Regions from separate parts of the Chryseobacterium culicis genome, predicted to be linked through region 4. Evidence: riboswitches for the same ligand, from Rfam matches in the RefSeq annotation. Region 4 holds a riboswitch; each other region holds the start of a gene.
What was found. Region 4 has a riboswitch for cobalamin ahead of metE (5-methyltetrahydropteroyltriglutamate--homocysteine S-methyltransferase). Riboswitches for the same ligand answer to the same signal wherever they lie in the genome.
Positions count from the first base shown of each region.

Region 1: linked by a shared signal. The riboswitch ahead of CQ022_RS08640 (acyl-CoA thioesterase) and the one ahead of metE (5-methyltetrahydropteroyltriglutamate--homocysteine S-methyltransferase) in region 4 are both predicted to bind cobalamin.
Region 2: linked by a shared signal. The riboswitch ahead of CQ022_RS09315 (TonB-dependent receptor plug domain-containing protein) and the one ahead of metE (5-methyltetrahydropteroyltriglutamate--homocysteine S-methyltransferase) in region 4 are both predicted to bind cobalamin.
Region 3: linked by a shared signal. The riboswitch ahead of CQ022_RS15845 (TonB-dependent receptor plug domain-containing protein) and the one ahead of metE (5-methyltetrahydropteroyltriglutamate--homocysteine S-methyltransferase) in region 4 are both predicted to bind cobalamin.

Region 1 covers NZ_PCPP01000001.1:1,893,040-1,901,133, reverse strand. Annotated here, with positions in the region: gene CQ022_RS08660 (PspC domain-containing protein) at 1-92, opposite strand, end outside; gene CQ022_RS08655 (PadR family transcriptional regulator) at 104-433, opposite strand; gene CQ022_RS08650 (XAC2610-related protein) at 940-1,641, shown strand; gene CQ022_RS08645 (HD domain-containing protein) at 1,643-2,233, shown strand; gene CQ022_RS08640 (acyl-CoA thioesterase) at 2,284-2,667, opposite strand; cobalamin riboswitch at 2,782-2,962, opposite strand; gene CQ022_RS08635 (hypothetical protein) at 2,997-3,797, opposite strand; gene CQ022_RS08630 (ATP-binding cassette domain-containing protein) at 3,828-4,490, opposite strand; gene CQ022_RS08620 (GEVED domain-containing protein) at 4,915-6,000, shown strand; gene CQ022_RS08615 (endonuclease MutS2) at 6,069-8,094, opposite strand, start outside.
Region 2 covers NZ_PCPP01000001.1:2,053,963-2,062,056, reverse strand. Annotated here, with positions in the region: gene pafA (alkaline phosphatase PafA) at 1-419, shown strand, start outside; gene CQ022_RS09330 (hypothetical protein) at 656-1,789, opposite strand; gene CQ022_RS09325 (helix-turn-helix domain-containing protein) at 1,786-3,414, opposite strand; gene CQ022_RS09320 (T9SS type A sorting domain-containing protein) at 3,569-4,882, shown strand; cobalamin riboswitch at 5,020-5,198, shown strand; gene CQ022_RS09315 (TonB-dependent receptor plug domain-containing protein) at 5,231-7,057, shown strand; gene CQ022_RS09310 (DUF5074 domain-containing protein) at 7,078-8,094, shown strand, end outside.
Region 3 covers NZ_PCPP01000002.1:617,939-626,032, reverse strand. Annotated here, with positions in the region: gene CQ022_RS15860 (DUF5074 domain-containing protein) at 1-1,444, opposite strand, end outside; gene CQ022_RS15855 (cell surface protein) at 1,481-2,674, opposite strand; gene CQ022_RS15850 (YncE family protein) at 2,689-3,822, opposite strand; gene CQ022_RS15845 (TonB-dependent receptor plug domain-containing protein) at 3,819-5,852, opposite strand; cobalamin riboswitch at 5,961-6,146, opposite strand; gene CQ022_RS15840 (transporter) at 6,239-7,186, opposite strand; gene CQ022_RS15835 (cytochrome-c peroxidase) at 7,199-8,094, opposite strand, start outside.
Region 4 covers NZ_PCPP01000001.1:287,866-295,959, forward strand. Annotated here, with positions in the region: gene CQ022_RS01400 (alpha/beta fold hydrolase) at 1-219, shown strand, start outside; gene CQ022_RS01405 (VOC family protein) at 224-595, shown strand; gene CQ022_RS01410 (hypothetical protein) at 1,024-1,566, shown strand; gene CQ022_RS01415 (hypothetical protein) at 1,776-2,516, shown strand; gene CQ022_RS01420 (sensor histidine kinase) at 2,583-3,605, shown strand; gene CQ022_RS01425 (LytR/AlgR family response regulator transcription factor) at 3,609-4,376, shown strand; gene CQ022_RS01430 (Lrp/AsnC family transcriptional regulator) at 4,395-4,856, opposite strand; cobalamin riboswitch at 5,052-5,238, shown strand; gene metE (5-methyltetrahydropteroyltriglutamate--homocysteine S-methyltransferase) at 5,416-7,719, shown strand; gene CQ022_RS01440 (helix-turn-helix domain-containing protein) at 7,879-8,094, opposite strand, start outside.

The DNA.
Region 1 (8,094 bases), 1.6 Mb from region 4:
AGTGCATTCAGGTAATCGCTGAGCTTTATATATGCGTGTTCTTCTATGGTAAAAGAAAAACCTGCGAGTCCTATTGAGAGTGTCTTGTTCATAGCTTTGTTTTTTAATTTTGTTGGGTGATTTGGTTTACTGAGGCTGTCAGCTCATTCCATGTATTTTGAAGTTCATCCAGGAAAAGTTTTCCTTTTTCTGTGATCTGATAATATTTTCTGGGTGGTCCTCCTGTAGATTCTTCCCATCTGTAAGAGAGAAACTCTCCGTTTTTAAGTCTTGTAAGAAGAGGGTAGAGGGTTCCTTCTACTACATCCAGTTTTCCTTTTTTCAGTTCGTCAATAAGATCGGAAACATACATTTCGCGGTTATTGATGAGACTTAGAATACAGAATTCCAGAATTCCTTTTCGCATTTGCGCTTTGGTATTTTCGGTATTCATCTTTGATAAGTTTTGTTAATTAGTTATATAATTTTCGAAGTTCGGAACCTAGCTAGTTGTACCTATTTCGATTTTACATTACAAAGATATGTAAATAAAATGGTATTATGCAATACAAAGTAGTGAAATTTTTAAAATAAATTATTTAAAATACTGTAAATCAATATAATAATTTTCATTGTCAATTTTTAGTAAAACGGATTTTAGAAGAAAATGTCTGAAAATTTTTAAATTTTTAAATAGAATTTTGAAAATTGGAGAGAAAAAATGATCTTTTATCGCTTATTACTTATCACCCATGCTCTAGCCCCGATAGTAGCGGTTACCCCGCAGCAGCAAGGGCATCGTAGAGAAGCGAGGAGTATGAGTGGATAGCGGGAAACAGCTTCTTATGAATAAATACTCTTTGAGTAGAGAAACAGATAAAGAGAATGAGATTTTGAGATGGGTATTAGGATTCGTATTTTTGTTAGCAATAAAAAACACCTAAATCATTTCTTATTACCATGAATATTTTGAATAAGTATAAGGATTTCTCTGTATTTCTTTTATTAGGACCTTTATGTTTCGGGCAATATCGGTTTGAAGTTAAAAATGTATCGAAGAGTTATGATGCCGTCATCCAAATAGAAAATTGCTATGATGACAGATGCGGAGGAAAGGGAACGGTAGAGTTATTTGATCATAAAAACAGCAAAGTACAGACTTTTGTTTCTGATGATCTGGTTTTATATGCAGGGCAAGGCCAAAAACTGCTTCAGGGAAAATTGATTCCGCTTTCTGGTGATCAACGTGCTGTGATTATCGATGACTTTAATTTTGACGGAACGGAAGATATAGCGATAAGGAATGGAAATATGGGAAATTATAGTGGAGCATCATATGACGTGTATGTATTCAACAAAACAAGAATGGGGTTTGTAAAAAGTGAGGAGCTTACGGAATTGGGCTCGAACGGCCTTGATATTTTTGATGTTGATGCCAAACGTAAACGTCTGATCTCCTATGGAAAGTCTGGCTGCTGCGATATTTTTACGATAGAATATGCTGTTATTCCGAATAAGGGACTGGAGAAAGTCTTTGAAAAGGAAGAGGATATGACCAATGAAGATCAGGTGAAAGTAATAACCAAAGAAAAGATCAATAATAAATGGATTACCAAAACAAAAGTATATCCGGCAGATCAATATAACAGAAATAAAAAGTAAGATGAAAATTCAGAAAGAGATAGATTTTATCCTGGCTGTAGATGCACTTAAAAATGTACAGCGAAGAAATTATAATGCTGATGATTCCCGAAGAGAGAATACCGCAGAACATTCCTGGCAGATTATTATTCTGGCTCAGATCCTTTATCCGTATGCTAAAAACCGTACAGATATTGATTTATTGAGAGTGATAAGGATGCTTTCTATTCATGATCTTGTGGAGATTGAAGCTGGAGATACTTTTATTTTTGATGAAAAAGCAATGGTTGGGAAATTTGAAAGAGAGAAAGCTTCTGCTCAGAAAATCTTTGGAATTCTGGATGAACCTCTGCGTTCAGAATTCTTTAACCTATGGCTGGAATTTGAAGATGAGAAAACACCGGATGCTATTTTTGCCTGTGGAATCGACAGAATCATGCCGTTTATTTTAAATTCCCATACCACAGGAAAAAGCTGGACGGAAGCCGGAGTTACCGAAAAACAAATCCGAAATATGCTTGAAAATGCCATCAGCAGAGCATCGGATGAAATGGGAGAGGCTTTTGAACTTTTACTGAACAGAAGTCTGGAAACAGAAAAAGTGCTGAAATAACTTTAATGAAAATAAAAATTCGGGCGGCCAGAGGCCGCCCGATTTTTTATTTATAGTATCTGGATTGGTTTCTTGAATTCGTCAATCGCTACAAAAGTAAAATCACCTACGATGGCTTTCTCTCTTTCATACGAATACATCTGCTCTGTGTAAATTTCAACGTTCACTTTCATACTGGTTTTTCCCACGTATGAAACTTTTCCGATCAGTTCAACAATAGTTCCGGCAGGAATAGGTTTTTTGAAATCTATTTTGTCGCTGCTTACCGTTACCACTCTTTTTCTGGCAAAACGGGTAGCGGTAATAAAAGCTACTTCGTCCATCAGCTGCATAGCCGTACCACCAAAAAGGGTATCATAATGATTGGTTGTGTTTGGGAAAACCGCTTTAAAGATTCTGGTTTCGGAGGCTTCAATTCTTTCTTCTGTAGTCATATTTCATTATTAATTAAAGCGAAATGAAATAATATCAAACAACAGAATAATAACAGGAAATTCGGAAATTCCTGAAACAATTCATCAGATCAATACAACTTCAAATCGCGAAAGTTACTTGTTTAAGAAAAAGGCAGGTCTCCTGACTTGTAACATCTTTTATCTCCTTCCCATGCCTCGCACAGTGGATCTTTGATAAAGATTTCAGTTACTTACAGTTGCGCGACAGTCCGTGATTTTCACACGGTTCCCTTTTAATCTGCAGTGATGCAGAACCAATTTCTATGATGAATAAGCGTAAAACTTTTTCGGGTGCAAAAATAATGAATTTATTCCGGATTATGATAAATAATCTGGCTGATTACTCTTCCCTTTTTGATTGTCCAAAGAGTTGTGTATCTGTTTTCTCCTGAACCATTGATCATATAAAGGAAAATATTATCGTTGTCAAGGGAAGTTACTCCAATATTCTCAAAATCCATGGTAGGCTGGAACATATTTTTGATGGCTTCTCTTACAAAAACAGAACCTCTTCCGGGCTGTTGTACTCTGATGGATTTGATTTCAGTCATTCCTTCAGGAAGATCATTTCCTATTCCCCATGGTTTTACTTTATCAATGGTAAGAATTTTTCCTTCAGCATCTTTTTCCTTTTTACGGTATCCTGCATTGGAAGGATAGACATCAATCACTACTTTGCTTCTTTGGGCGGTAGGGATTTTAGGATCGGAATTGTCTGTGAAAATAATTGATCTTCCGTTTTTAGATTTAGAAGGAGTATAAGCGGGAAGCTGATCTACATAGGCAATACGCCCTTTATTCACCATTCCTTCTTTATCAAGAGTTTCATAACGTACAAAAGGCTTGTCATCATCCTGTTTCTCCGGATATTTGATCCAGATCCACTCTGTTTCTCCCGGAGCCGGTTTTACATAAACAAAAACATCTCCTTTACGCATACGGATCTTGTCTACAATTTTTCGGTAGTCGTCTTTATGTACACGTACGTTGGCATATCCTTCTTCAGCTTTTACAACTCCAAAAGGAACTTTTGTCTGCCCTTTTACAAAAGCTATAGATAAAATACTGAATGCGGATAAATAGAATGCTTTATTTATAAAAGTCATCATGAAATTTTTTTTGATCCCCAAATATATAAATTAAATACTTTTCGGGAGATAATTATACCGCTGCAGTTCTTTAAAATCTTGTATTTGTTTCAGATGGCCGTCAGAAAGCAGATATAGGTAGTCTGAAATATCCAGAATATCCTGGTAATTGTGATCAGAAATAATAAAACCTTTGTACTGTGACTGCTGACGAATAATTTTCTTTAATTCTTCACAAACTTTTGGAGAAAGGTTATGGAATGGTTCGTCCAGTAAAACAAAATCTGTTTCAGAGTAAGTGATCATCAGGGTTTCAATAATTCTCTGTTCGCCTTTAGAAAGATTTTTAATTTTTTCATGAAGAAAGGGCTGTATGAATTCCAGGGCAGACAGCAAATTGGTGTTTTCTTTATTACAAAAGAAAGGAATCAGGTTTTTTACGGTTTCATATTTAGGTAAGAAAAGGTCTTGGGGTAAATATGAGATTCTGTTTTTTCTGTCTGAAATACTTTTCAAAACCTTGTTGCCACATTTTATAAACTGGGTATCACCGCCGATAATCCCGAAAATAATTTTTAATAAAGTTGATTTTCCACTTCCATTTCTGCCCAGCAGCCCTGTAATCTGTCCGGTTTCGCATTCTATATAAACATCCTGCAAAATTTTCCTTTCATTAAAAGATTTTGTTACACTATCAACATGCAGCTTGCTCATAAAAACAATGTTATAATTTTTACAATAATCCCTGATAATATCGTTCCTGCCCAAAGAAAAATCCTTGAAAACCCTACATTGGCATAAAAGTAATATTCGTTTTTAAACCTTAATTCATAAATGAAATAGTGAAGAACGGGAAGGATTAAAAGGAAATTCAGTCCAAAATTTTTAATACTGAATGATGATAAAAAAGAAATCAATAAAGAAAATCCCAAAGTTGGAAACATTATTTTTTTATAAAAAATCCAGAGAATAGAAAAACTTTTGATCATGGTAAAAATAAAAATGGAATATCTATGAAAGTGTATTTTTTACAAGATTAATTTCAAAAGTATTAAAAAAAGCACAATAATATAGGGTTGGTGTGAGAGATATTCCAAAAAATCTCTTATTTTTCAAGAGAATTTTAAAACTAATAAACATGACAAAAAAACTACTGTATGTATTCTCTTTTATTTTGGGAGTTTCCAGTTTTCAGGCAAACAACAAAGTGGAAGAAGAATCCCAACCTTTATTTTACTGTGATACCAATGCTCCCACTGGCGTGCAGGTGTCTACAACTCTTACCTCAGGAACGGTTACCTGGACTGCTGATCCCAATACTCCGAATAATTTTATCAGATATAGAATACCTGGATCCACTATCTGGATGGTGGCTACTCCTGTAGCTGGGCAAAATTCTTATACTATTACTAATCTGCAGCCTTGTACAACTTATGAAGTGCAGGTGGTAAAATTGTGTACTGTACAGGGAACATGGTCTAATCCTGTATTTTTTACAACAACACTTAATTATTGTGCAAGTGTATCTACAGATACCAGCCTGATGCATATTTCCAATGTGACCGTAAATTCTGCGGGAATTACCTCTCCAATGGTCAGCAATTCCGGGCCTTCCAATTATACAGATTACAGAAGTGATGTAAGCCGAAAGGTCAAGTTTTTTATAGGAAGTACAGGAAATACACTTTCAGTGACCAATACGTGGACGGGAACTCCGGGTACAACCACTGTAACGGCATGGATTGATCTTAATGCCAACGGAATTTTTGAATCCACCGAAAGAGTTATGGTGGCGAATAATATCACTCAGGCTGCTCCGGCAGTATCTGTTTTTACAATTCCAAGTTTGGCAGCAGTGACACTGTGTGGCGTAACCATGAGGATTGTTTCCAGCCAAACAATGCCTGCAGATGGCTGTAGTACGTTTACCTATGGAGAAGTTGAAGATTATGGAGTAGATTTACTCAATCTCACCCTTGGAGTTGAAGAATCAGGGAAGTCTGCAAAACCTGAAATTTATCCTAACCCAGCATCCGATGTTTTAAACATCTCAGGAATTTCAGACGTAACGGATTATGAAATTTATAATGCTGTGGGACAGAAAACAGGAGAAGGAAAAGTTTCTGACCATAAAGTAAACCTTAGTAATTTGTCCAAAGGAATGTATTTTATCCAGCTGAAAGATAAAGACAATACAATCCGATTAAAATTTATTAAGAAATAAAGATCAAAAAGAGAGAGCACCTTCTGGTGCTCTCTTTTACTATTTGCATTACATTAATTTCAGATGAATTAAATTCTCTCAAGTTCATCCGCATTAATGGTTGTTTTGAAAGTTCCGTAATTGACAATCACTTTATTACGTGAAATTTTTTCAATGGTTCCTACACTGGTGCTTCCCGTAATACGAACACGCTGCCCGATTTTCATCCATACTGCACGGTCGGTTTTACGCTGTTCCTCCAGCCTTTCATTGGTTTCTGCAATTTTTTCAATAACGTCTTCTTTTTTCAGCTGTTGGGTAATTTTTCTCTTAACCACCTGCAGACGTTTTGATTCATCTTTGTCATTCCCCAGTTTTCTGAATTTCTCCTGTTCAAGAAGCTTCACAAAATCTTTTACAACATCTTTTCTGGATTTTCCCTTGGTATAGCTGTCAATAAATGTTTCAATCTTATTCCCGAACTGAAGTTTACGGTGTTCTTCTTCATACAGCTTCTGGAAATTGAAAAGCTTTTGCTGAAGCTGATCATTCAGTTTCTGAAGGTTGTCACGTTTATCTTCTACAGATTCTTTTCTTTCTGCAAGATCAGATTTCAGTTTTTCAACCTCAAACTTTTCCTGCTGTAGTTTTACAATCGTTTTATCAAGATTGACAATATCATGCTCTACCTTTTTCTTGGCAGAATGGATAATGAATCTTGGAATCTTATTCTTTTCTGCCACTTCAAACGTAAATGAACTTCCTGCCTGTCCTACTTCCAGTTTATACATCGGTTCTAATGTTTCTTCATTGAAGAGCATGGCTGCATTCTGGGCATTGGGAAGCTGTTCTATTACCAGTTTAATATTGGTATAGTGAGTAGTAATGATGGCAAAACTCTTTTTGTCATAGAAAAACTCCATGAAACTTTCTGCCAGCGCACCTCCAAGCTCAGGATCAGAACCCGTACCGAATTCATCAATCAATAAAAGAGTATTGGCATCAGCCTCTCGGATGATGCCGGACATTTTCTTCAATCTTGATGAGTAGGTTGATAAATGGTTTTCAATGGATTGGTTGTCTCCAATATCCGTCATGATTTTCTCAAAGAAAAACATTTCAGACTTAGGATGAACAGGAACCAGAATACCACTCTGAATCATCAGCTGTAATAGTCCTACCGTTTTCAGAGTAATTGATTTTCCTCCGGCATTCGGACCGGAAATACAGATAATCCTGTTATGGTCTGTTAAGGTAAGGCTCTGGGGATGAATTATTTTGTTCTCTACTTTATTTCTCAGCCATAACAGAGGATGATAAGCCTCTCTTAATCTCAGCGTTTTATGATGGTTGATTTTTGGAAGAACTCCGTTGATCAATTCACCAAATTTGGCTTTGGCTCTTATAAGGTCAAGGTCAAAAATATAAATCTGATATCTCCACAGCTGAGGCTGAAATTCTGCCAGTTCTGCAGTCAGTTTACGGAGAACTTTGTCAATTTCTTTTTTCTCTTCCTCTTCATTTTCACGGAGTTTGAAATAATGCTTCACAACACTATCCGGCTGAATGTAAGTAATGGAACCTGTCTTGGAAATTCCTAACGTTCTTCCGGCAACCCTTTTTTTGAATCCTGATTTTACAGCCAGAACCCTTTGGTCATCAATAATTGTTTCCCGAATATCATCTAAAAAGTCACTCTGTCCATACGTGGTAAGGGCACGGTTGAAATTTTCCTGAATCGCTTTTTTAGCAAGCTGAATTTCAGTTCTTATGCCTTTCAAAGCTGGAGAGGCTTCATTTTTTACCTCACCAAAACGGTTAAAAACCTTATCTACCTTCTCAATGATCTCTTTTCTGAATTCCAATACAGAAACCTCTTCTAATAAAGTAGGGAAGGTTTCCGGCATGGTAGGGAAAAATTTCTGCAATTTTCCGATCTGTTCCGTGATGGTTTTTATTTTGATGAAAGCAGCATTTTCAAGACGGTAATTCTCAATCAGCATCAATTTCAGCTCACTTTCAATATCTTCATATTCATCAAACGGAATCGCATTTGAACTTTCAAAACTCGAAAGATATTCCGAAGTTTTTTTTAATGAAAGTTCTGCCTCGTCT
Region 2 (8,094 bases), 1.8 Mb from region 4:
TATTGGCAGATAGCAAGCTTGAACTGGATGATGTAAGAAATTTCACAGTAAAAGAAATTGAAAAAGATCCCACTGTTTTATATGCTGTTTCTGTAGATAAAGTTCAGGAAGCGAGTATTCCGGAACCAATCAAACAGAGAATTATCAATGGGATCAACAGACAGAGAAGTGGAGATATCCAGTTAATTTCTCACGATTCTATGCTTCCTCCATATTCTAAAACAGGAACTACACACAGTGTATGGAATTCTTACGACTCACATATTCCATTAATCTTTATGGGATGGGGAGTGAAACAGGGAGAAAGCAATAAAGAATATCACATGACAGATATTGCTCCTACTGTATCTTCTCTATTGAAAATTCAGTTCCCAAGTGGAAATGTAGGAAACCCGATCACTGAGGTTATTGGTAGATAAATTAATTATAAAGCAAATCTGTTTAAACGTTTATTTTTTGAAACATTAAGATGGTATTAAGATGTTGAGAGTATTAAGATGAGCTTCGCTTTAAGCCTAAAAAATCAGAATGATTTATCTTAACTATACTTTATTCCTTAAATGATCCTTAATGGTTCATCGAATTTTTTTGATAAGTTTAAACAGTTACAATATAAAAAACATCCTAATTTGGGATGTTTTTTTATTTTCATGGTTTATGATGTTCTTATCATCTGCTGTATCTCTTTCTGAAACTTTTTATTCTGTTTTCTGATTTTTATAATAAAGTATAAAAGGATAACGATAAAAATACATCCCAGCAGAACAGATCCAATTTTAATATAGCGATAATAAGATTTCAGATTTTTACTTTTCAAAGCGGTTTCCTTATTGTGATTGTTAATCACCTGATTAATGGACTTCAGTTCATTCTGCTTTCTTTTAAAACGCATTTCCAGGTATTTTTTATTATACTGCTGATAGAGGTTTTGCTGTCCCATAGCAAGATAATTATCAGCCAATTCTTTGTAAAGTCCTTCATTCAGAATAATATCTCCGGTATTTTTACAAAGGTTTTCAGCTTTTAGTAAAAGGCTTATGGCAGATTGATTTTCATGTTTTTGTTTATGGATTTCAGCAATTCCTTTCAGGGCAAAGGCTTCCAGACTTTTAGCATAATTCTTTCGGGCGAAGGCGATAGATTGTAAAAAAGCTTCCTGTGCTTTGTCAATTTGATTGAGATTAAGATAGCAATACCCAATATTGTAATACACCACACTCATATTGGAATAAGTTGTTTTCTTCAAGGGAACCTTTTCATAATTTTGTATAGAAATCAGAAATTTTTCCAATGCAATTTCTGAATTGGACTGGCTTTTATAAATCATTCCTCTAATGGCGTAGCTTGCAGCCGTCTCGATATATCTTTCAGGATTTTTGGCTGGGATTTTTGAAATATACTGATCGGCTTCATTCAATGTTTCAAGACTTTTACTGAAAAGCTCCATTTGCTGATACTGTATAGCCACTGAGATCAGTACTCCTGACTGGCTTTTGGGATCATTGGTTTTCTGGGAAAGTTCCTTTGCTTTTAAAATATATTTTAATGATTCTTCAAAGTTCCTTTTAGCAATATTGGCTGTGGAAAGAAGCATATAAAGATTAATGGAGGCCTTTACATCATGAGATTTCTTTAATAATTGTTCTCCAATTTTAATGGTGTTATCAGGGTTGTCATAAATTTCAAGTTTAGCCTTTTTTATTAAGACGCTGTCTGGTGTCTTTTGTGCTTTTGTAAAAGTATAAAAAGCGATCAGCAGCAGGGATAGTATTTTTAAAAATAGTTTCATACGGCTTTAGTTTTACTGATTTCCTGAATATAGGCATTGGGAGACATTCCGGTGACGGATTTGAAAACGGTTGTGAAGGCACTGTGGGATGAAAACCCTGAATACTCTGCAAGGTAACTCACTTTATAATTAAGAAAAGCAGTATCACTTCTTAATAACTGTACAATGTGATTGATCCTTAGTTTGTTAATATATCCGTTGAAGTTTTTTTCTTTATTATTGATGACTTCGGATAAGTACTTTGTATTGATTTCCATTTGTGAAGAAAGCATAGACAGTGACATATTTTTATTCAGATAGCGGTCAGATTTTTCAAATTCTTCAAGCTTTTGGAGGATTTCATCTTCTTTTTCCCTGGAGATTTTGGTAGATCCGGAATCTTTTGCTGCTGCAGGAGCTTTGCTTAATAAAGTAGGTTGAGGTTTCTGGCTGATCTGTTTTTCAAAGAAATCAAATTGCTTTTTTAAATCTTTATTTTTGCTTGTAATGAGTAAAAAATAGGTAAGCAGGGCTATAACAATTAAAGATAAAACAATAATCAAAAACAGGGAAGATCTGAGTGATATCTGTTTTTGAAATTCAATGTTTTTATTCTGGTTGGTCTCAACGAGTTTCACAAGATACCGTATTCCTTCTTTCGAACTTACATCTGTTTTTGTTTTTAAGTCAGTATAAAGTTTATTGTATTGATGGTATTTTGCATCATTATGAATGGCGTAGTAATTACGGGACAGTGATTCGTAAATTTTAATTTTTAAATTGTTGAAAGGAAGGTTTTCAATCAATGCAAGCCCGGTTTCCAGCTTTTCAATAGCTGTTGTATAATCCTGTTTCAGGAAATAATACTGGGATAGGTTCTCATAAGCCAGCCCTAGCAGAAAAGGTTTGTTTTTCTGATGTTCAAGATCTGAAATGATACTTTCTATAAGGGGTTTATATTCAGAGAGTTTATTTTGCTTCAGTAGATATGAAGACCGGAAAATCCTGTTTTCGATTTTTAAAATTCTCTTCTCTTCATTATGACCACTGAGATATTGATTGCTTTTATCAAGGTTTTTCAATGCTGTTGGATAATCCCTGTTGATTCCAGAGTTCAAAGCCTGAAGCTGATACAGTTTTGCGGTAGTGATTTTTAAAGTCGGATCATTACTTTTAAGGAGCTTCTGATCAGATAAAAGATGAGAAATAATTCTTTTCGACTGGTTGTACAACCCCAGATTCTGATATTGATCCGCAAGATTATAATCACTGAAGATCTGCATATTATAAGAAAGATCATTTGCCTGATTATTATCCTCTTTTTGAGCAAAAATATTCACAGACTGTACATAATCGCCCTTCATAGCAAAAGCTTGTGAAATAATATTTTGCAGCACAATTTTGTGTTCCGTATTCTGATCACTGACCGGAATTCCCTGGGTATAACTGATGCATTCGTCAGAATTCTGATAGAGCTTGAGAAATGCCTTATCGGCTAAAATAGTAAAGTCCGGTCCGGACTGTCCATTGATACAATAAGAGCTGTAAATAAAAATAAACAGGAATATTTTTCTGCTGTTTTGAAATAATTTTTGTTCTGATAATTTGTTTTTTGTGTTTTTTTGAATAATTCTGGTAAAATCCATATTCAAAATGTTGTTTTGTATCTGTTTGTTTATGAGTGTTTTAAAAATTAAATTCTTTTGAAATTCACGAATTATGAAAGCCTATTTCTTGGGATAGGCTAAATATTATATTAATATTGTTTCCACCAATTCGAAACGCTAAATATAATAAAATATGAAAAATTTTTACAGAATGTCAATGAAAATATTGACGGCTTGTCTTTTCCTGAAATTTGGTTTTGCAGAGGCGCAGCTTACTGTAATAGGTTTAGGAAATTATAATGTAGGTGCAGTTTCTGATAATGGAATGGTAAGTATGCATACCAGCGCAGGAGGAATTTATAAATGGAATGCAGCAGGAGGACTTGTACAGATAGGTTCTATTTCAAACGGATATCCGGCTGCAGGAAGAACTATTGTTTCGAATGACGGAACTAAAATATCATCTTCCATTACCAATACCGCAACAGGATTTAATGAAATATCAACGTATGATGTTGCTGCCGCCACATGGGTAAACCGGGGCGGACTTGTTCCTACCGGATGGGACGGAAGTGTAAGCTCTACCTGGGGAATGACTACCAACGGAAATACAATCGTAGGGCTGGGGTTTCTTACTGCCGCGAATGCCCACGCTGTGAAATGGGATGAAGTGAACGGAATGGTAGATCTGGGAAGTATTGTTTCCGGACGCAGTTCAAGAGCAAATGCAGTTAATGCAGCAGGAACAGTAATTGTAGGATGGCAGGACGAATCAAACGGTACGAGAAGCGGTGCAAAATGGCAGGATGGAGTAGAAAGTTTTATTACTGATAATAACGGGAATAATGTAGGGGAAGCAGGAGGGATTTCTGCAGACGGAAATACCATCATAGGATCGGCAAATCCTAATCCCTATGTCTGGAATGTTGTAAGCGGATTAACGTATATTACCCATCCTAATGCTTCTTTCAGTTTCAAAGGAGGTGCAACAGGAATTTCTGCTGATGGGAAGAAAGTTATCGGATATTACAGAGCATTTGGTGCCCCTCCAATGTCGGGAGAAGGCTTTATCTGGACCTCTGCTACCGGAAGGATTAATCTGAATGATTATGCAGCATCCTTAGGAATTGCAACGAATGGAGTAACAATGGGACTTCCTCTGGCTATTTCACAGGATGGAAAGAAAATTGCAGGTTCAGGAACGAACGCTTCAGGTCAGATGATCGCTTTTTATCTGGATACTTCTGAATTTTTATCCGTCAATGATGCTGTAAAAGAAAAAAACAGTATAGGTATTTATCCTAATCCTGTTGCTGATATTCTATATTTTAAAGGAACAGGAAAAATAGAGAACGCAGAAATTTATAATATGGTTGGACAAAGGGTGAAATCATTCAATGCTGTAGAAGGACAGATTGATGTTTCATCCTTGTCAAAAGGAGATTATATTTTACAATACTCTGTGAAAGGCGGTAAAAAAGAGACTTATAAACTGATTAAAAAATAACATATATAAATAGTAAAGTAGTGGGATGAATGGCTGTTTTCAATATTGAAAGCAGCTGTTCTTTTTTTGTTTCAGCTCATAGGAAGACAGGCTTTTTAAGCATACGTATGGTTTTAGGCGAATACATATAAAAAAACTATCTTTGCAAAAATTTTGGTTTCCAGTATTTTGGAATGAAAAGGGAATCGGGTGTAACTCCCGGACTGTCCCCGCAACTGTAAATCGCAACACAAGTTTCTGCAAAAAACCACTGTATAAAAACGGGAAGGAGCAGAATGCGAAAGTCAGGAGACCTGCCGGAATTATAATTAAAAAAACATATTGCTTTCGGAGGAAAAGTAAAAAAGTATGGATATAAAAAGATCTTTAGTACTGCTTTTTTCATCGTATGGTTGTTTTCTTTTTGGACAAGAGAAAACCATCGATACTATTTATGTTTTCGACAACCAGATGAACAGGGTTAAACTTTTTCATCCTGTAAAAATAATTTCGGAGGAAGATGCCGAGAAAAATTCGAGTAATCTTTCGGAGCTTCTGAGATTTCAGTCACAGGTTTTTATTAAAGAAAATGGTCGTGGTGCTGTTTCTTCGCCTTCATTCAGAGGAACTACCGCTCAGCAGACAGCGTTTGTCTGGAATGGGATTAATATCAACTCCAGTTTTCTGGGACAGGGAGATATCAATAATATTGCTTTGTTCGGCTATGATCAGATCGGTATAAAAGCAGGTGGTGGAAGTGTGGTGTATGGAAGTGGTGCTATCGGAGGAAGTATTCACCTGAATAATACCCTTGATTTTAATAAAGGTTTCCATGGTTCTTTATTTTCAGAAGTTGCTTCTTTTAATACCTATAACAATTTTGTAAAAGGTTCTTACAGTAATGATAGGTTCAGTTTTAAAGCTTCCGGAAATTATTCTGTAAGTGAAAATGATTATAAGGTAAACGATCTGAACTATATTAACCGAAACGGAAATTATTACAATACTACGTTCAATGCAGGTGCTTCCTACAAGATAACGAACGATCATAAAATTTCATGGCAGAGCCAGTTTTTTGATTCTTCACAGCATTATCCTGTGTATGAAGAAACAGGAACAAAGACAAAATATAAGACTCAAAGTGTAAGAAGTCTTCTTTCGTGGGACTGGAACAAAACAAAGTTCAGCAACTCCTTTAAAGCGGCCTATACGGAAGAAAACTTTCAGTATTTCGGTTCGCTAAATCAGCCTAAATCCAGTGGTGGAACCGGGAAAAACTATATCTTCAAAAATGATTTCAATTATTTCCTGAATTCAAAATGGAATTTTAATCTTATCGGAGAATTTCAGATCAATAAAGGAGAAGGGTACGCGAGTGGAATATCTGATGTAAGCAGAAATATCGGATCAATTTCAGGATTGTTGAGGTATTTTGCCACGAAAGACCTGCGTTTTGAAGGTGGATTTAAGAAAGATTTTGTGGAAGATGTGAAGTCTCCATTTATGTATTCATTCTCCGGAAAATGGAGTGCCTTACAATGGTATGATGTGAGTCTTAACGTATCAAAGAATTTCAGATATCCGTCATTTAATGATATTTATTATGAACCGGGAGGAAATAAAGATTTGAGACCCGAAACTTCTACTCAGTTTGATATGACAAATGAGTTCAAAATGGGAGATTTCAAACTTACTTTGTCTCCTTATTATATGAATGTGACGGATCTTATTGTATGGCTTCCGACTGCTCTGGGCTACTGGCAGGCATCCAATATCAATAAATTTGAATCTTATGGACTGGAATCCCAGTTGTCTTTCAGTAAACAGTTTGGGAATCATAAATTCAGAGCGAATGCAGGATATTATTATGCAAAATCTATTGATAAAGAAACGAAGATGCAGAGACCTTATGTTCCCATGCACAGAGGGACAGCGAATATAGATTATGAATATGGTTTCTTTAAATTTTTCGCACAGGGACTGCTGAATGGTATTACCTACACGACAAGTGATGAAAAAAGATCAGATGCCATAGATCCTTATTTTCTTTTAAATATGGGTGTTTCTGCAACCTTAGCCAAAAAATATACTTTAGGGTTTAAAGTGAATAATCTAACCAATACATATTATAAAACAGTTGCTTTCTATCCTTTACCGAAAAGAAACTATAGTGTGTATGCAGCAATAAATTTTTAACAAATAAAATTGAATAAATTATGAAAATAACTAAACTTTTAACTGTACTCTTTGCAGTGGTATTATTGTTTAATATCTCTTCATGTACAAATAGTTCTGACGAAATTGAAATCTCTCCGATCACTTACCAGAACGGATATTTTATCTCTAATGAAGGGAACTTTAACAGCCAGGGAGCTAAAGTAACATTCCTAACAAGAGATTTAAGCCTGAAGCAGGATGATGTGTACGGTTATAACAATAAAGAAATCCTTGGTGATGTTCTTCAGACGATTGGTCTTAGCGGAAACAAGGCTTATCTTGTGATCAATAACTCAAACAAAATTGTTGTTGTAGACCGTTATACGTTCAAGAAGTTAGCAGTAATTACTGATCAGCTTGATAATCCAAGAGGAATTACTTTTGCGAATGACTTTATCTACGTTTCCAATACCAATTTCACAGCCAATACGAAAAGTGTAACGAAATATAAAGCTTCTGATTATTCATTTGTAAGTAAAATCAGTATGACTGAAGTTTCTGATAAAACAGTAGAAGCGGGAGGAAATGTTTTTGTACAAAATGCTTCATCAGGATTTGGAAATAAGATTACTTATATCAATACTTCCAATGACAATAAAACTGAAATTACTGTTCCGAATGGTCAGATTGGAAATACGGTGTCTTACAAATCTAATGTTTACACAATTTCTTCAACAGCTACAGATTCTTACATCTATAAGATTTCAAGTACAGGAACTCTTACACCGGTAATTACACTGACAGGAATTCCTAGTGCAACCAACCTTCAGATTGATAATGATAAATTATACTTCAGCTCTTCGAATAAAGTGTATACAACAAGTTTAGCGACTCCTGTAATTCCTACAACTCCATTGTTAACAGCTGCAGATGGAGGTCCTTATTTTACGCTTTATGGATTTAATGTAATTGATGGAAGAATTTTTGCATCAGATGTTAAACAGTTTACTCAGGACAGTGAAATGGTAGTGTATTCAGCAACTACGGGTAGCAAACTGGGATCTCTTAAAACAGGA
Region 3 (8,094 bases), on a different contig from region 4:
TCCAGCTGCTGATTGAATTGATCCAGTATAAAGCATTTTCTTTGTTACTTGCTGAAAATTTACCTGCATTCCATGCTCCCCAGTCTCCGATATATTTTGTTGTTGGGATGTTGTAAACCTGTGTTGCAAAAGTAGTAGGATTGATGCTGATCAGCTTCTGATCCTGAATTCCCCAAACACTTCCGTCTTTAGCCTGAGCCACAGAATAGAAACCTCCGGCAATAGTACTCACTATGGTATCTGTATTAGGATTTATGACCAAAATCCCTACTCCTTGTTTCACCGCAAATACATATTGTGAAGTACGGATCATATTTCCAATTTGTCCTGTTCCACCCGTTCCGGTAATTAAAGAACCTACCTGTAAATTATCAATATTGAAAGTAACAATTCCGGTAGAAGTACCGATATACCCTTTATGTTCGTTTACTCCTACAAATGATCTTCCGTCACCTCCTCCGATGTTATTGAATCCGGCAATTTTCTGCATGGTCTGTGCATTGGCTACAACCAGTCTACCCCCCGGAGTATATTGAGTATCTCCTCCATCAGCGGCCTGCTTTGATATGAAATAGAACTTATCTCCGTAGATTGTTCCGTATTGCGTAGTGGCACCGAAAGCCTGATTATTATTTGCATTGCTGTACACACGGTAGTTGATCTGTCCGTTATTGTCAATGAAGTTCACAGAACCATTGGTATGGCCAAACCACTCTTCATTCACCATGAAATATCCATTGGTAAAGTTATTGGAAGCCACATAAGGAGAAACCGGAGTGATGGTAGAGGAAATAGGAGTTTCATTAAATCCTACATTAAAATTCCAAACATCCCATGAACCGTTTTCCAAAACACGTGAAGAAGCTCCCACACTAGAATATCCAAAATCAGCATCCGCAGGGTTCTTTACCCAATATGCCCAGTATCCGTTCACGGTCCAGCCTGACTGCCAGTGATCATTAGCAGCATCTACAATCGTATAGCTGTCAAAATCATAAGCTGTAGTATTCACAAAGCCATTCACAGGATATAGTGGATAAGTGGCATTTCCGCTTTTGATCAGTGCATTGGTATTCTGCCCATTCAGGTCAAACCCTATTCCTCCAACAGCGGATCCAAACTGCGTTCCCTGATAAAGCAGTGTATATAATCTGTGGTCTGCTTTAGCAATAGCTTTCAGCATATCTTCACCTGTAGCATTTCCGTTCCATTTGAATCCCCAAACCATAGCATCAGGGTTTTTGCCATCGTTCCATTGTACTACAAAAGCAGCCTGGTTGGTGCCTGATCCTACCCAATACTGAATATCAGAAAAACTGATTGTAGTGGTATTAAGCTTGCTGATCCCTGAAATATCATTTCTGGGTACACCCTGAACTTTTATCTGTGCATTTGATAAGCATGCAAACAGAAAAAGCATCATAAAAAGATAAAACTTTTTCATTTTTTATTAATTTAAATAGATTGTATTATTGACTTATTATTTGAAGTGTAAATCGTAGGCTCCTGCCACTTCTGTGGAAACTTCTCCCAGCCAGCCAGCTTCCTGATTAACTCCTGTGTATATTTTCATAAAATCGACTCCCGGAAGTTTCACATATTTTCCGCTTCTGTCTACCGCCCAGGAAATATCAATATTGGAGGCATCATCAGTATTCGGAGCATTATCTGCATATCCGAATTCATATGATTTTCCTACCCAATAGGATCCATCACCGCTCTGATCGAAGAAGTTATTCGCCAGTCTGGTTCCCGAAAAACTGTAAGAAGGATCTGTAAACCACAAAGGATAATAGCTTTGTGCATGAAATGTATTTTTTGTTTTAAATCCCTGATTTCCCAGATTATCATTCCACTTGATATATTCTACATCAGTCTGCCAGAATTCGGTGCCGGGTACAGGAACCTTATTTTCATTAGGCTTATGGTACGTTATGCTATAATCTTTTACCGTTGTATTTTTGAAATATTCGCTGCCTGCAATTTCGTACCACTCATCATTATCGGGTTTCCCATTTTTATTTTTGTCGTAGGCCACCATAATAATTCCCGGCTCACAAGATCCTGAACGCTGATCATTAGCATCATTTCCAAAGAATGCATTTCCAAGCACTTTAAAATCTCGACCATTCAGATTGGGAATTGTATGATCAAAACCGAAAACGACATAACCGCCATATCCTCCAAGGCTGATCATCGTAGAATTCCCTCCCACCAATGATTCATTTGCTTTCTGAAGCATATTTGCAGCAGTATTTCCAGGTATATATTCCGGAATTTCATTCATGAACTGTCCTACAGCAGGGCGGAACTCTAATACTTTGGAAATATATTTACTATAAGGTGTTTTTTCTTTGGTAACGATTATTTTAGAATGATAAATCTGCTCCTTCCCTTTATTGTTGATCTTCAAAGTCAGAGGATAGGCATCTGCGTTCGGACTGATAAATTCAAGTTCTGAATTTTGAGAAATGATAGAATCATTAATGCTCCATGTAACCGATCCTGATGCATGGGTAGGAATACTCAAAACTTTAAAACGGTCAATGGAATAGGAATCATCAAGACCATTAAATGTAAATTCATCTTCATCATCATGTTTACAGGCTATCACTCCTACGAGGAAAACTGATAAAAATCCGATTTTTAAATAGGTAAAGGTATTTCTGTTCATTTTTTAAAGTTTGATTATTTGTATAAAAAAGCAAAGTGGGCAGGAATATTTCCTCCCTCCGTTTTCCACTTGAAGTGTCCGTTTTTATCAAAGCAATACACAAATCCCATGGATACATAATTTCTGGCATCTGTAATGTAGATATCTTCTGTAATGGGGTTTACTGCTATGCCGTAAGGTGTTTTAATAGCGGTTTCGTATTCTTTGTCAAAGATTTTGTTGGCAATAATCTCTTCTGTTTTCACATCAATGATTCCAAATGTTTTTTTATAACTGTGGGTATTGTAGTTGAATTCATTTCCGTAGAAATAGAGTTTATCATTAACGATTGTCATCTCACTGACTGAGAGGTGAAAATCTTTTTTAACAGTTCCTGTGGCCGCATCAATTAAATAAAGGCTTGAAGGAACATTATAATAATCTCCTCTTGAGCTTACATACAGATCACCATAATTGTCCTTTTTAATGTGGTGAAGATTGATGGCAACATTTAGTTTTTGGATTTCCGTAAAAGTATTCAGGTCAATTACAGAAACCGTATTGTCATAATCGGGAGCTTTGTATCCTCCGGAATTGGCAACAAATAACTTATTGCCTACAATTTCCATTTCTTCCGGCTGATATCCCACCACCACCTCACGTTGAATAGAAAGAGAAGTGGTATCAATTTCCACTACTTTTCCTTTTGGTGCTTTGGGGTTAATGGCTACAGGTCCTGCATAGCTGCTCGCATAAGCTTTCCCGTCTTTGAAGGCCAGATATCTGCAGTTTTGCAGGGGAATGGAAGTAATACGTTTAGCTGTTTTAGCATCCAGCACTTCAATTTTATTGGAAACATTCACAATGATATAGAGTTTGCTTCCATAGACTTTGATATCATTTCCTACATCTCCCAGCTCTTTTACCACATTCGGATTGATTTCAGCATAAATATTCCGGTAATAGGTTCCTTTGGTATAATCAAAAAAATCCAGCGTACATTTATTGCTTCCCATATTCCCTTCATTCAGCATGTAAAAACCTTTTATTGCTGTATTTTCTGAAGGAAGTCCTTCTACCACTTCCTGACGAACAATAATATCATCTGTACGGCATGAAGTAAGAAAAGCTAATACCAGAAATAAAAAATAAAAGTTTAGTTTTCTCATAAGGTGAAGTTTAGAATAAGTTTAAAATTTCTTCCAGGCATCGGATAATTGATGACAACATCATAATATTGATTGAAAATATTATTCATTTCAAAGCTCACTTTAAATTGGTGATTCGCCCAATTGAATTTTTTCTGAACAGACAGATCGTGAGTGTACCAGGGCTGTACATAATTGTATTGAATATTGTCCTGATTCACATCATATCTTTCTCCTACATACATCGCACTGTAATTGAAACTCCAGTCTTTATAATCTGCCATCAAACTGAATGATCCGCTATGCCATGGGGTATAAGGAATCTGATTACGATAAAAGGTATCTTCCGGATCACTTATATCTCTTGCACTTTGATATGTGTAAGAAAGCAATGGTCTTAACTTTACCTTTCCTAATTGCATTTCGGCCTGAATATTTACATCCGCTCCAATAATTTCAACCATTCCAAGATTCATCATCAGCCAGCGGAACATACTTCCGTTAGGGGCCGCTACAATTTTATCCTGTACTTTGTTGTAGTAACCATCTACTTTAGCATAAAAGGTTTTAAAGAAATGGTTGGTATAATTCTTCTGATAAGTAAATCCTACGTCATACTGATTGGTAAATTCCGGTTTCAGATAGGTATTTCCGATATTGGTATAATATAAATCATTGAAAGTCGGAAGTCTGAAAATTCGTTTATAGAAAGCTCTAAGCGTAAGCTCAGGAATGATCTCAGGCTGGTAACTCATAAATACAGCAGGTGTCCATTCTCTGCTGTCTCCTGGTCTTTTGTTTTTTCTTACTTCTTCAAACGTAAAAGTTCCTAAAAGGCTTCCCAGAATTTTGAACCTGTTCCACTGATAGGTTGTTGCCAATGCCACCAATGTTGTGTATCGCGTAGGATAAGAAAAGTTATCAAGATTAGCATCAAGATTATTGTATTGAAAATCTCCACTCAGACTCACATCCCAATTGGGGGTGATAGAATAGATATTGGATGAGGAAAGATAGAGTTCTCTTTGGATATAGGTATTATCGGTATGAATAATAGACTGTGAACGAACCGTATCCATGAAATGAGTATAATCGTAGGCGAATTTTGCTTTCAGCTGTGTTTCAAGTTTTGGGAACAGTTTCTTTCTCAGATTGGCCTGTACAAAATAATTTTCGTCAGAAAGTCTCGCTCCTCTTCCGCCAAAACGGCCGTTGACGATAGGTGCCGGCATCCCACGGTTTGAAATATAACCGTAGCCACGGATATTCCAGCTTCCGTTATTTAAAGTACCGTTGATAGACGTTTCAAAACGTTTTGCCCTGATATCTGAATCCTGTCTCTTTGCGATGGTATCATAAGCCTGCTGACCATCTGGATATTTTTTAGCATAACGAAATCTATAAATTCCGTCACTCTGCATAAATTCTCCACTGAAACTGGCAGAAACTCTGTCTGATATTTTTTGTTCCAAACGGAATGACGGATTGAAAAGATCAATGGACGCACTTTTTGCTCTTATAACGAGATTGGTTTTTCTTGTTCCTTTAAATACAGGTGTTTTGGGTTGCAGATAGATCGATCCCGAAGAGCCAAAATCTTTTGCAGGTTGGAAAATTTCACTTTTCTGTCCGTTATACAATGATATTTCTTCCAGATCGTCTAAAGAATATCTCCCCAGATCTACCAGTCCGTTTTGGGCATTTCCCAATTGAATTCCATCATAGAAAACACCAACATGCTGGCTTCCCATACTACGGATATTGATCGTTTTCAAACCCCCTAACCCTCCATAATCTTTGATCTGAACTCCGGAAAAATACCGCAACGCATCTGCAACAGAATGACTGTTCAGTCTTTCCAGCTGCTCACCTTGCAGGGTTTGCGCCGGAATAATTTCTTTAAAATTCTTTTTATAAAGACTAATCGCTTTGATGGATTCTTCCTTCAGAGTGTCATTTTTCTTTTTTTGAGAATATAAAAGTTGAGATGTGATCACCAGTATTGTGAAAACAGCTTTATGAATTGCAGAAGTAGTTTGTTTTGCCGCCATTAGCTCATTTAGGATAATGAAGACGCTAATGGATATAAGAATACAACGACAAAGCACAGCTGTTACTGCACAGAATCATTGATGTCCTAAGCTTTATTCCACGAAAGCGTCAAACGATTATTTTCTGGCAGGTCTTCTGACTTACTCCATTTTTGAAATCCTTCCCATTAAAAAACAGTGGATATATTCTTCAAAAACCTTGGTGCGGAGCTTACAGCAGCGGGTCTGTTCCGGATTTTCACCGGATTCCCTTTTAAGAGCTTTTTATGGCTCACCAAATTTCGGCAAAGATAAAAAATTATTCCTAACCCCCAATTAAAATAATGATTCATAAACAATTAAAGCTCCCGAAGGAGCTTTAATATGATTTTTAAAAGGGGTTTTATTTAAATCCCGATATTCAGGAAAATACTGAATCTTGATTTTGCTTCGATGTCACCTCCTGCCAGATGGGTATACATAGGAAGCATGAGCTCACTTCCCAAACTCAGCCTTTTATAGGAAGCTTCAAATCCTAACTTTCCATACAATGCGCTTCCTGCAGTATTGGGTAGCGCTTCGTCAAACTGTTTATTCTGGGCATACACTTCTCCCTGAACTCCGGTTTTTACTGAAAAAATGGATTTTTCATTTCCTGCAATCTGATAAAACCCCGTCGCGGCATAGTTCCATTGGTTTCCAAATCGGTAATTTTTCTTATTCTCCATTTTGATGGTATAATCTGTATTCACCAACACAGCTACTTTATTTTTCTGAAACTTATAATTCAAAGCGGCCTGATAATCCCAGCTGCCGGTTCCCAGCTGAAAACTCGGATTAACGCCGGAAGCTCCTTTTTCATCGAATTTCCCTAAAGGAATTTTCACACCCAACCCTCCGCTTAAGTGGTGAAAATTATCTTTAGAACTCATCAGCTGATAAATTCCCATCAGATTAAGATCCCCGATTCCATTGATTTTGATATCTCCCTGTTGGGTTTTTTTTTCATGGAAATGGAAGGGCAGACTTGCATATACACTCAGTTTTTTAGTTAAAGGAATCTTTCCCCAAAGCTGTAAGGTATTAAAATACTGATCTTGTGTAAGATCTTTCACAAATAGGTTTTCTTTTGCTTTGTAATGCTGGGCAAAATATTTGATTCCGATAAACTGTGGATTCAATAAAGACTCAAAGCCGGAAGAACCGTTTCCTGCAGCACAGCCACAGGCATCACAATCATCATCAAAATCAAATCTGCTAAAGCTGTCCGGAGCTATATATGCACTATCTCTGATAGTTTTTGCCTGATATTGCCCAAACAGGATTAAACTTATTATTACTATAATCTTCTTCATGTTTTCTATAAATTATTCTGCAAATTTTGGATTGGATATAAAACTTTTATCTGATAATGTTTTCAGGAATGCAATAATCGACTGTTTTTCCTGACTGTTCATAGCAATACCAATATGCCCATTCTGTTTCAGCTGCGAATCCAGATTGGGATTATCTTCTACCTGACCTGAATAGAAGTTAAGTACCGCCTCTAAGGTGTAAAATCTTCCGTCATGCATATAAGGTGCTGTATATTCTACATTTCTCAGACTCGGAACACGGAATTTCATCCAGTCTACCTGATTAAGAGTAACTCTGTAGCGTCCCGCATCTTTGAACTCGGTGTTATAATACATTCCTGTATTGCGGAAGCTTTCATCGGTAAATAATTCTCCACTATGACAAGAGGCACATTTCTGACCGAATAAAGCCATTCCCTGGGATTCTGCTGAAGTTAGCTGCTCTTTTCCCTGTCTGAATCTGTCATATTTTGAATCTGCAGAAATTAAAGAAGCCATAAACTGTGACAGCGCTTTTAGAATTCTTTCTCCGGTAATCGTTTCATCTCCATAAGCTTCCCTGAAAAGTTTTTTATACTTCTGGTCATCTTTTATTTTTGAAATAGCTTCCGGTATGGAGCTGTCCATTTCATTGATGTCTGTAATGGGGCTGATGGGTTGTTCATTAAGATTATGAATGACCCCGTCCCACATATATCTTTTCAAAAAAGCCATATTCTGAATGGGTGGAGCATTTCTGATTCCAATTCTGTCATCTACCCCATGGCTTACTGTATGCCCATGATGGGTAAAAGCGTTTTCCTGAATATGGCAGAAACCGCATGAAATGGTATTATTCCGGGAAAGTCTTCCTTCGTAGAATAATTTTCTTCCCAATTCTACTCCGTTTTTTGTCACCGGATTCGTTG
Region 4 (8,094 bases):
TCTAAAATTCCGGTACCTGTTTTAATCATAGCCGGTGATAATGACGGATTGGATAAAACAGAACTTTCAAAAACCTATAAATTATTGGGAGGTGATGTTTTTGCAGATATGGGACCCATGCCAAAATCTCAATTGGCTGTTGCTCCGGGGCAAACCCATGTGAGTCTGATGATGCAGACGACATTGATTCTGAATTATCTGAACAGTTTTTTAAAATAGCTTGATGATGAAGACCCAATTTGAAGCAGGAATTAATATCGCCATAAAAATTCCAAAAAATAAATACGAAAAGACCGTTTCTTTTTACAGGGATATTTTAAAACTTGATGTGGAGGAAAAGGCCATTAATAATCCAACCGTTTCCAGAACCCATGAAGTGAAATTCGGGAGTAATATCATCTGGTTAGACTGTGTCGACAACTATACCCATTCTGAAACCTGGTTACAGCTTACAGTTCCTGATGTGGAAGCAGCAACTCAATATTTGCAATCAAATGGAGTGGAAACCTGTGATGAAATTGAAGAACTTCCTGAGGATATGCACTGGATTACGGATCCGGCGGGTACAGTATTTAATTTGCAGCAAAAGAAATAAACTAAGGTATTTAATCATACTTTAATGCATAAGAAGAGGTTGTCTCAAAAGTCAAATGTCATTCTGACGTAGGAAGAATCTCATTCTGCATGATATAACCTATCTTTTGTGGTCTGCAAATACATCATTAAGGTTCTGAACCTCTCCACCTGTGTCTTTACGATATCGTATGGGGTTATATAACCGGAAATTTGATCTGAGAGACCTGAAAAAATGTTTAAAAGACCACAAAAGATGATCTTTTAATCCCAGATTTAAGGTCTTACAACCCTGATTTTTATATCAGAGACCGTTACAATCTGTTATTTTAATCATTCGGAGACCAAATTATTTAAAATACATAATGAAAATATGAAAGGTTTATGAAAGGAAACAGTGTAATTTTAATACCTTTAGCCATCAAATTATTAAAATATTAAAATATTCTCATGCAGACGAAACCATTCACTTTTATTGCAACACTCTTTTTTCTGGTAGTAAGTGTAAGCGTATTTTCTCAGAAAACGGCTACCTTAAATTCTTTACTGGACAAGAATTCAGAATTTATATTTCCGCAGACTCCCGATAAAATATCAAAAGCACTGAACGTAAAAACTGTTTTTTATGAAGATGCCAATGAAGAAAAATATGCGAAATGGCCAATGAAGACAGGATTAGAACTCTATTGCAGTCTGGGGAAAGATAATATTGTTAATGAAATGTTTTTTACCACTTCAGATAACAAACCTCTAGTTATTGAAGGACTGCCTTTCGGTCTTATCCTGAATAAAAGTACATTGCAGGATAGTAAAACAAAGTTCAGTAAATACAATGCCAAGGCGCAAAAACTGGGAGCAGACAGTGAATTTCCGGGAGGATCAAAATTGGTTTTTAAAAAAGGAAAACACTATACAACATTGCTGTTTGACAGTAAAAATCTTCTCAAATCATTAAGCCTTACAACTGCGCTTATTGATCCGGCAGCGAATTAATGAATAGAAAACCATAATCATAGTAAATCCGTTATTCTTTGACGGATTTTTTTATTTACCGGAAGGAGAGTGGTTGATGAAATATACTCAACGGGAAAAATCCTTCATTTATTTCTTTATTTCCTTAGTTCATTGTTTTCTGATTGAATGGTAAACAGGGTTACCATAGCTTTGACCTATCAAAAACAAAACAAGTAACACATAACATTATGAACAGGGAATTAATTTTTTTAAGAGCATTTGCCTTTACAGCGGTCATTGGAATTGTATTTTTAACTGCTTCCGCCTTTAAAAAAGACGGAAATCAGAAGTTTACTGAAATAGATGTAGAAAGAATCAATATTGTAGAAAAAGACGGTACGGTAAAAATGATCATTACCAATGTGGATAAATTTCCCACAGGGGAAGATAAAATAAACGGCAGTCCTACCAATAAAACGAGAAAAAAACGTTCAGGTATGCTTTTCTTCAATGAAGACGGAATTGAATGTGGAGGCTTTATTTATGACGGACAGAAAAATCAGAATGGCCACAGTTCGGGATTGTCTCTTACCTATGATCAATATGATGGTGATCAGGTCATGCAGATTTTAACTCAGGATTATAAGAAAGGAGATAAGAGAGTGGTCTCCAGCGGACTTTATTTTAATGATCGTCCGTCAAAAGAATCACAACTCAAAACAGGAGAAATCATGGCAGAACTGAATCAGATAAAAGATCCGGAAGCCGCTCAGAAAAAATACAAAGAATATGAACAACAGGGACTGATTGGAGGTGCACCAAGAATGATGCTTGGAAAAACCAAAGATGAACATAACGGACTGTTCTTATTTGACAGTAAGGGTAAACCAAGAGCCAGATTCTGTGTCGATAAAAATAATGAAGCAAAACTGGACTTTTTAGATGACAACGGAAATGTTACCTCATCATTTCCGGAAAAGAAAAAATAATAATACAAAAAACAGCCCTGTAAAAATATAGGGCTATTTTTGTAAAAAAATCCCCTTATAAAACTGATGAAAACCATTTTGAAACAGATGCATCAAAACAGGTACTTCCTTCTGTTTATTCTTTTGTTTGCTTATGTACAGTCTATTCACACCCGCATAGGAATAAGACGAACACTGGACTGGTATATTTTTACTCCTGAAGCGGCCGTTGTTACTCTTATCAGTGCCTGTATCCTGTTTTTTGTGATTGATTTTTTCATTAAAAACTGGCAAAAGTCATCAACGTTTAGTGCAGCTGAAATCCTTAAAATATTCAGCTTTTCCCTATTAACCTACCTTTTGGTGATGAAAATAATAGGGTTTTTGATTGCTGTTATTTTTGGAAAAGTGGAGAAAAATTTCAATCAGGAAGTTGTTATTCTTTCTACCTTTTCAGATTTGATAGGAGGGTTTATTTATGGAAGTTTTTTTCTCGCATACCGCTACTACAAAAAGAATACGGAATATCAGAAACAATTGGCTCTTTATGATCATGCCCTGTCTGAAAGTAAAATTAATCAACTGAAAACACAGCTTAATCCTCATTTTTTATTCAATAATCTCAACATTCTGGATCAGTTAATAGAAGAAGATAAACACAAAGCATCAGATTTTCTCAATGAATTTGCAGAGATATACCGGTATGTTTTAGAGGTTTCTGATAAAAAGACCGTGTTTGTAGAAGAAGAACTGGCATTTGCAGAGAAATATTTTAATCTGATACAGTATAAATATGGAAATGCTTATTCATTAAAAATAAATCATATCAGATCATCGGGGAAGATCATTCCGCTTTCCCTGCAATTGCTGCTTGAAAATGCAGTTCAGCATAATCTGGGAACAGCTGTAAATCCTGTTTTGATCACCGTAGAAATAGATAAAGAAATCAGGGTTTCCAATACCAGAATACCCAAGCGAAACAGTAAAAAGACTTCAGGAAGAGCGCTCAGTAATCTTAAGGAGCAGTATACGCTGTTAACGGATCGGCAGGTAGAAATTATAAAATCAGAAACTGAATTTTCAGTGGTCATTCCCATAATTCCAGCATAAAATATGATAAAAGTTGTAATCATCGAAGACGAAATTCCGGCAAGAAATAAATTAAAACGTTTCATCAGCGAACTGGAAAAACCCGTGGAAATTGTTTCGGAAATAAGTACTGTAGAAGAAGCTATTGCTTTTCTTAAAAACTCAGCGGTTGACCTGATTTTTTCTGATATTGAATTATTAGATGGAAACGCCTTTGAAATCTATGACCAGGTGAATATTTCATGTCCGGTTATCTTCACTACCGCGTATGACAGTTTCTGGATGAATGCCTTTGAAAGCAACGGGATTGAATATCTTTTAAAACCGTTTTCGCAGAGCCGTTTTCAAAAGGCTTGGGATAAATTTATTCTATTGGGAAATACAGCATCAGAACCGGAGGATGTTTTGGTAAAACTTCAGCAAATGCTGAATAACAGCCCTGTGGAGAAAAACTATAAGAAACGATTTTCGGTCAGCTCACATCAGGGAATCTATTTTATCAATACGGAAGACATTACGTTCTTTGAAGCGGAAGAAGGGATTGTCTTTGCTTTTGACACAGCAGGAAAAAAACACGTGTTGAATGAATCTACTTTGAAAGAAATTGAAACCCAGCTCAATGCTTCAGATTTTTTCAGGATCAACCGGAGTGCACTCGTTCAGAAAAAGTATATTGAAAGAATAGAACGTTACAATAAGAATACACTTTCCGCCCAGATAAAAGGTCAGAAAGATCATCTTATTACAAGCCAGAGCAATACATCTGCTTTCAGAAAATGGATTGAAGAATAAAACCGATTTCCTGTTCAATTAAATGGTGAGTCCGTGGTTGTTTTTCACTTCAGCCATGACAAATGTACTGTGGGTACTCCCGATGGAATCTACAGATCCCAGTTTATTAAATACGAAATCCTGGTAATGTTTCATATCTCTTACCTGAACTTTCAGAAGGAAATCAAAATCTCCGGAAATATTGTAGCATTCGGCAACTTCTTCAATCTCCAGAATTTCTTTTACAAAGTCATAGCCTACAGATCTGTCGTGAATTTTCAGCTTGATTTGGCAGAAAACGGTAAATCCACGGTTGAGTTTTTCAGCATCCAGAACGGCTGCATATCTTTTAACAAACCCTTCCTGTTCCAGCCTTTTTACTCTTTCAAAAACCGGTGAAGTAGAGAGGTTCACTTCTTTAGCAAGTTCTTTAACGGTTAGTTTGGCATTCTTCTGGAGCAGCCTGAGCAGCTGTACATCCTTATCATCGAGTTGTTCCACAGAATATTATTCTTTTAAATGATTAAAACAATCAAATATATAGAATTATATGCTTTTATTTTTATTTTTAAAAGTTTATTTTGCTTAATTTTTCCTTATTTATTGTGCTTTTATTCTGTATTGCTAATTTTACACAAAATTAAAAACTTTTACTGATGACAATTGTTAAAGGTAAAAGTACAGTTCTTTATAGATACTTCATCAAACAGGAAAGGTTTTACTTAAGGTAGATTAATAGGGAATCGTGTGCAAATCACGAGCTGTCGCGCAACTGTAAGTAACACACCAAAAGTTTTTGTCTTTGTATATCCACTGCCAAAAGCGGGAAGGATGACGGAAACTGTTACAAGTCAGGAGACCTGCCTTTACTGAATTGACAATGCTTTCGCGGGCTGAAGCTTTTGGGTCATACAGATGATAGATCAGATTCATGTATTTTTCTTTATGAAGGAAATGCACAGTCTGCTATGTCATTACTTTCCTGAAACTTCTTCCGCTAAAACATAACGAAGCATTTTAAAGCACTTTCCTATTAAGTTTAATTAAAAAGTTTAAAAAAATGCAAACTCACATTCTGGGCTATCCGCGTATTGGTAGCAAAAGAGAACTCAAAAAAGCCTGCGAACAATATTGGTCAGGTAAAATTCTTTTGGAAGAACTTCTGAATACAGGGAGAACTCTCTGTAATCAAAACTGGAATATTCAGAAAGAAGCCGGTATAGATCTTATCCCGTGCAACGATTTTTCCTATTATGATCAGGTATTGGATATGAGCCTTGTAGTAGGAGCAATTCCTTCGCGTTACCATGAGGTGGTGCTTAAAAAGAACAATTCTGAGCTGGATCTTTATTTCGCGATGGCAAGAGGATATCAGAAAGAAGGGCTGGATATTACAGCAATGGAAATGACCAAGTGGTTCGATACCAACTATCACTACATTGTCCCGGAATTTTATAAAAACCAGCAATTTAAATTAAGCTCAGATAAAATTTTCAATGAATTTGCCGGAGCAAAACAGGCGGGTATCAATGCAAAACCTGTAATTATCGGACTTGTTACTTATCTGTTATTAGGAAAAGAAAAAGAAGAAGGATTTGATAAACTGGATCTGGCTGGAAATCTTCTTTCTGTATATACGGAAATTTTAACCAAACTTCAGGAGCAGGGTGCTGAATGGATTCAGTTTGATGAACCTTTTCTGGCACTGGATTTAACTGAGAAAGCAAAAGAAACCTATCTTTCTGTGTATTCAGAAATAAGAAAACGTTTCCCGAAACTGAAATTCATTGTTGCCACTTATTTTGACGGATTAAAAGATAATGCATCGCTTGCTGTTTCACTTCCGGTGAACACTTTGCATATCGATTTGGTTAGAAATCCGGAACAGTTGGATGGTATTTTGAATAGTATTCCGGAAAACCTAAGCCTTTCGTTAGGAGTAATTGATGGCAGAAATATCTGGAAAAACGATTTTGAAAAGTCATTGTCTTTCATCAGAAAAGCTGTTGACAAATTAGGCTCTGAAAGGATTTTGATTGCACCGTCATGTTCATTGATTCATTCTCCTTGCGATCTTGATTTTGAAACGAACCTTAATCCTGAGATTAAAAACTGGCTTGCTTTTGCTAAACAGAAAGTAGAAGAAGTGGTAACGCTTAAAGAGCTGGTATCAGGAACAGAAAAAGAACATATTCTTGAAGTATTTGAAGAAAATAAAAAAGCCATTGAAAGCAGAAGAACCTCTTCCCTTATCCACAATGATCAGGTAAAACAAAGATCAAATGCGGTCACTGAAAAGGATGCACAAAGAATAAATACCTTCAAAACCCGTAAAGAAGAACAGCAGCAAGTCCTGCAGCTTCCTTTGTTTCCCACTACAACAATCGGGTCATTCCCGCAGACAACAGAGGTAAGAAGCTGGAGAGCTAAATTCAAAAAGGGAGAACTTACTGCGGAGCAATACGATATTTTATTAAAAGAAGAAACTCAGAGAACCATTCGCTGGCAGGAAGACATCGGAATTGATGTATTGGTGCACGGAGAATTTGAGCGTAATGATATGGTGGAATATTTTGGAGAACAGCTGGAAGGATTTGTGTTTACCAAAAACGGATGGGTACAGAGCTACGGAAGCCGTTGTGTAAAACCTCCTGTGATCTTTGGTGATGTTTCCCGCCCGACTCCTATGACGGTGTATTGGTCTCAGTATGCCCAATCTCAAACGGAAAAATGGGTAAAAGGAATGTTGACTGGTCCTGTGACGATTTTACAGTGGTCTTTTGTACGTGATGATCAGCCTCGTTCAGAAACATGTAAGCAGATTGCACTGGCAATCCGTGATGAAGTAGTGGATCTGGAAAAAGCAGGAATCAGAATTATTCAGATTGATGAACCTGCTATAAGAGAAGGGCTTCCTCTAAGAAAAGCAGACTGGCAAAACTACCTGAAATGGGCTGTGGAAGCTTTCAGAATTTCAGCAAGTGGAGTGGGAGATGCTACGCAAATTCATACCCATATGTGTTATTCAGAATTCAATGATATTATTGAAAATATTGCGGATATGGATGCAGACGTGATTACCATAGAATGCTCCCGTTCTCAGATGGAACTGCTGAATGCCTTTGCAGATTTTAAATATCCGAATGAAATTGGTCCCGGAGTATATGATATCCACTCACCAAGGGTTCCGTCAAAAGAAGAAATGATTGAACTGTTGAGAAAAGCACAGAACGTAATTCCTGCCAACCAGCTTTGGGTAAACCCGGACTGCGGACTGAAAACAAGACACTGGGAAGAAACAGAAAAAGCTTTAATAGCAATGGTAGCTGCTGCTAAAGAAGCCTCAGTAGAATACGCACTTTAAAAAACTTTAAAATAATTAGATTCAATAATTCAGATCGTGTCATGATTTTATGGCACGATCTGTTTCTTTTTAAAGAGTTAAAATAGAGGTGAGAGATACGAGTCCATTCATTTTTATATTCTATTTTTGCATCCGGTTATGTTTTAAAAGAGATCTAAGTTATTTGGCCTGTAATGCACTGGGTGGATAGCCAAACTGTTTTTTAAATGCAAAAGAGAAATGGGACAGATTTTCAAATCCCAGATCCAGATAAATATCAGAAACTGATCTGCCTTTTTGGGTAAGTAAAAAATGAGCTTCCTTCAGTCTTCGAAGCTGCAGCCATTGTCTTGGAGGAATTCCAAAAATCTTTTGAAAATCTCTTTTAAATGCAGA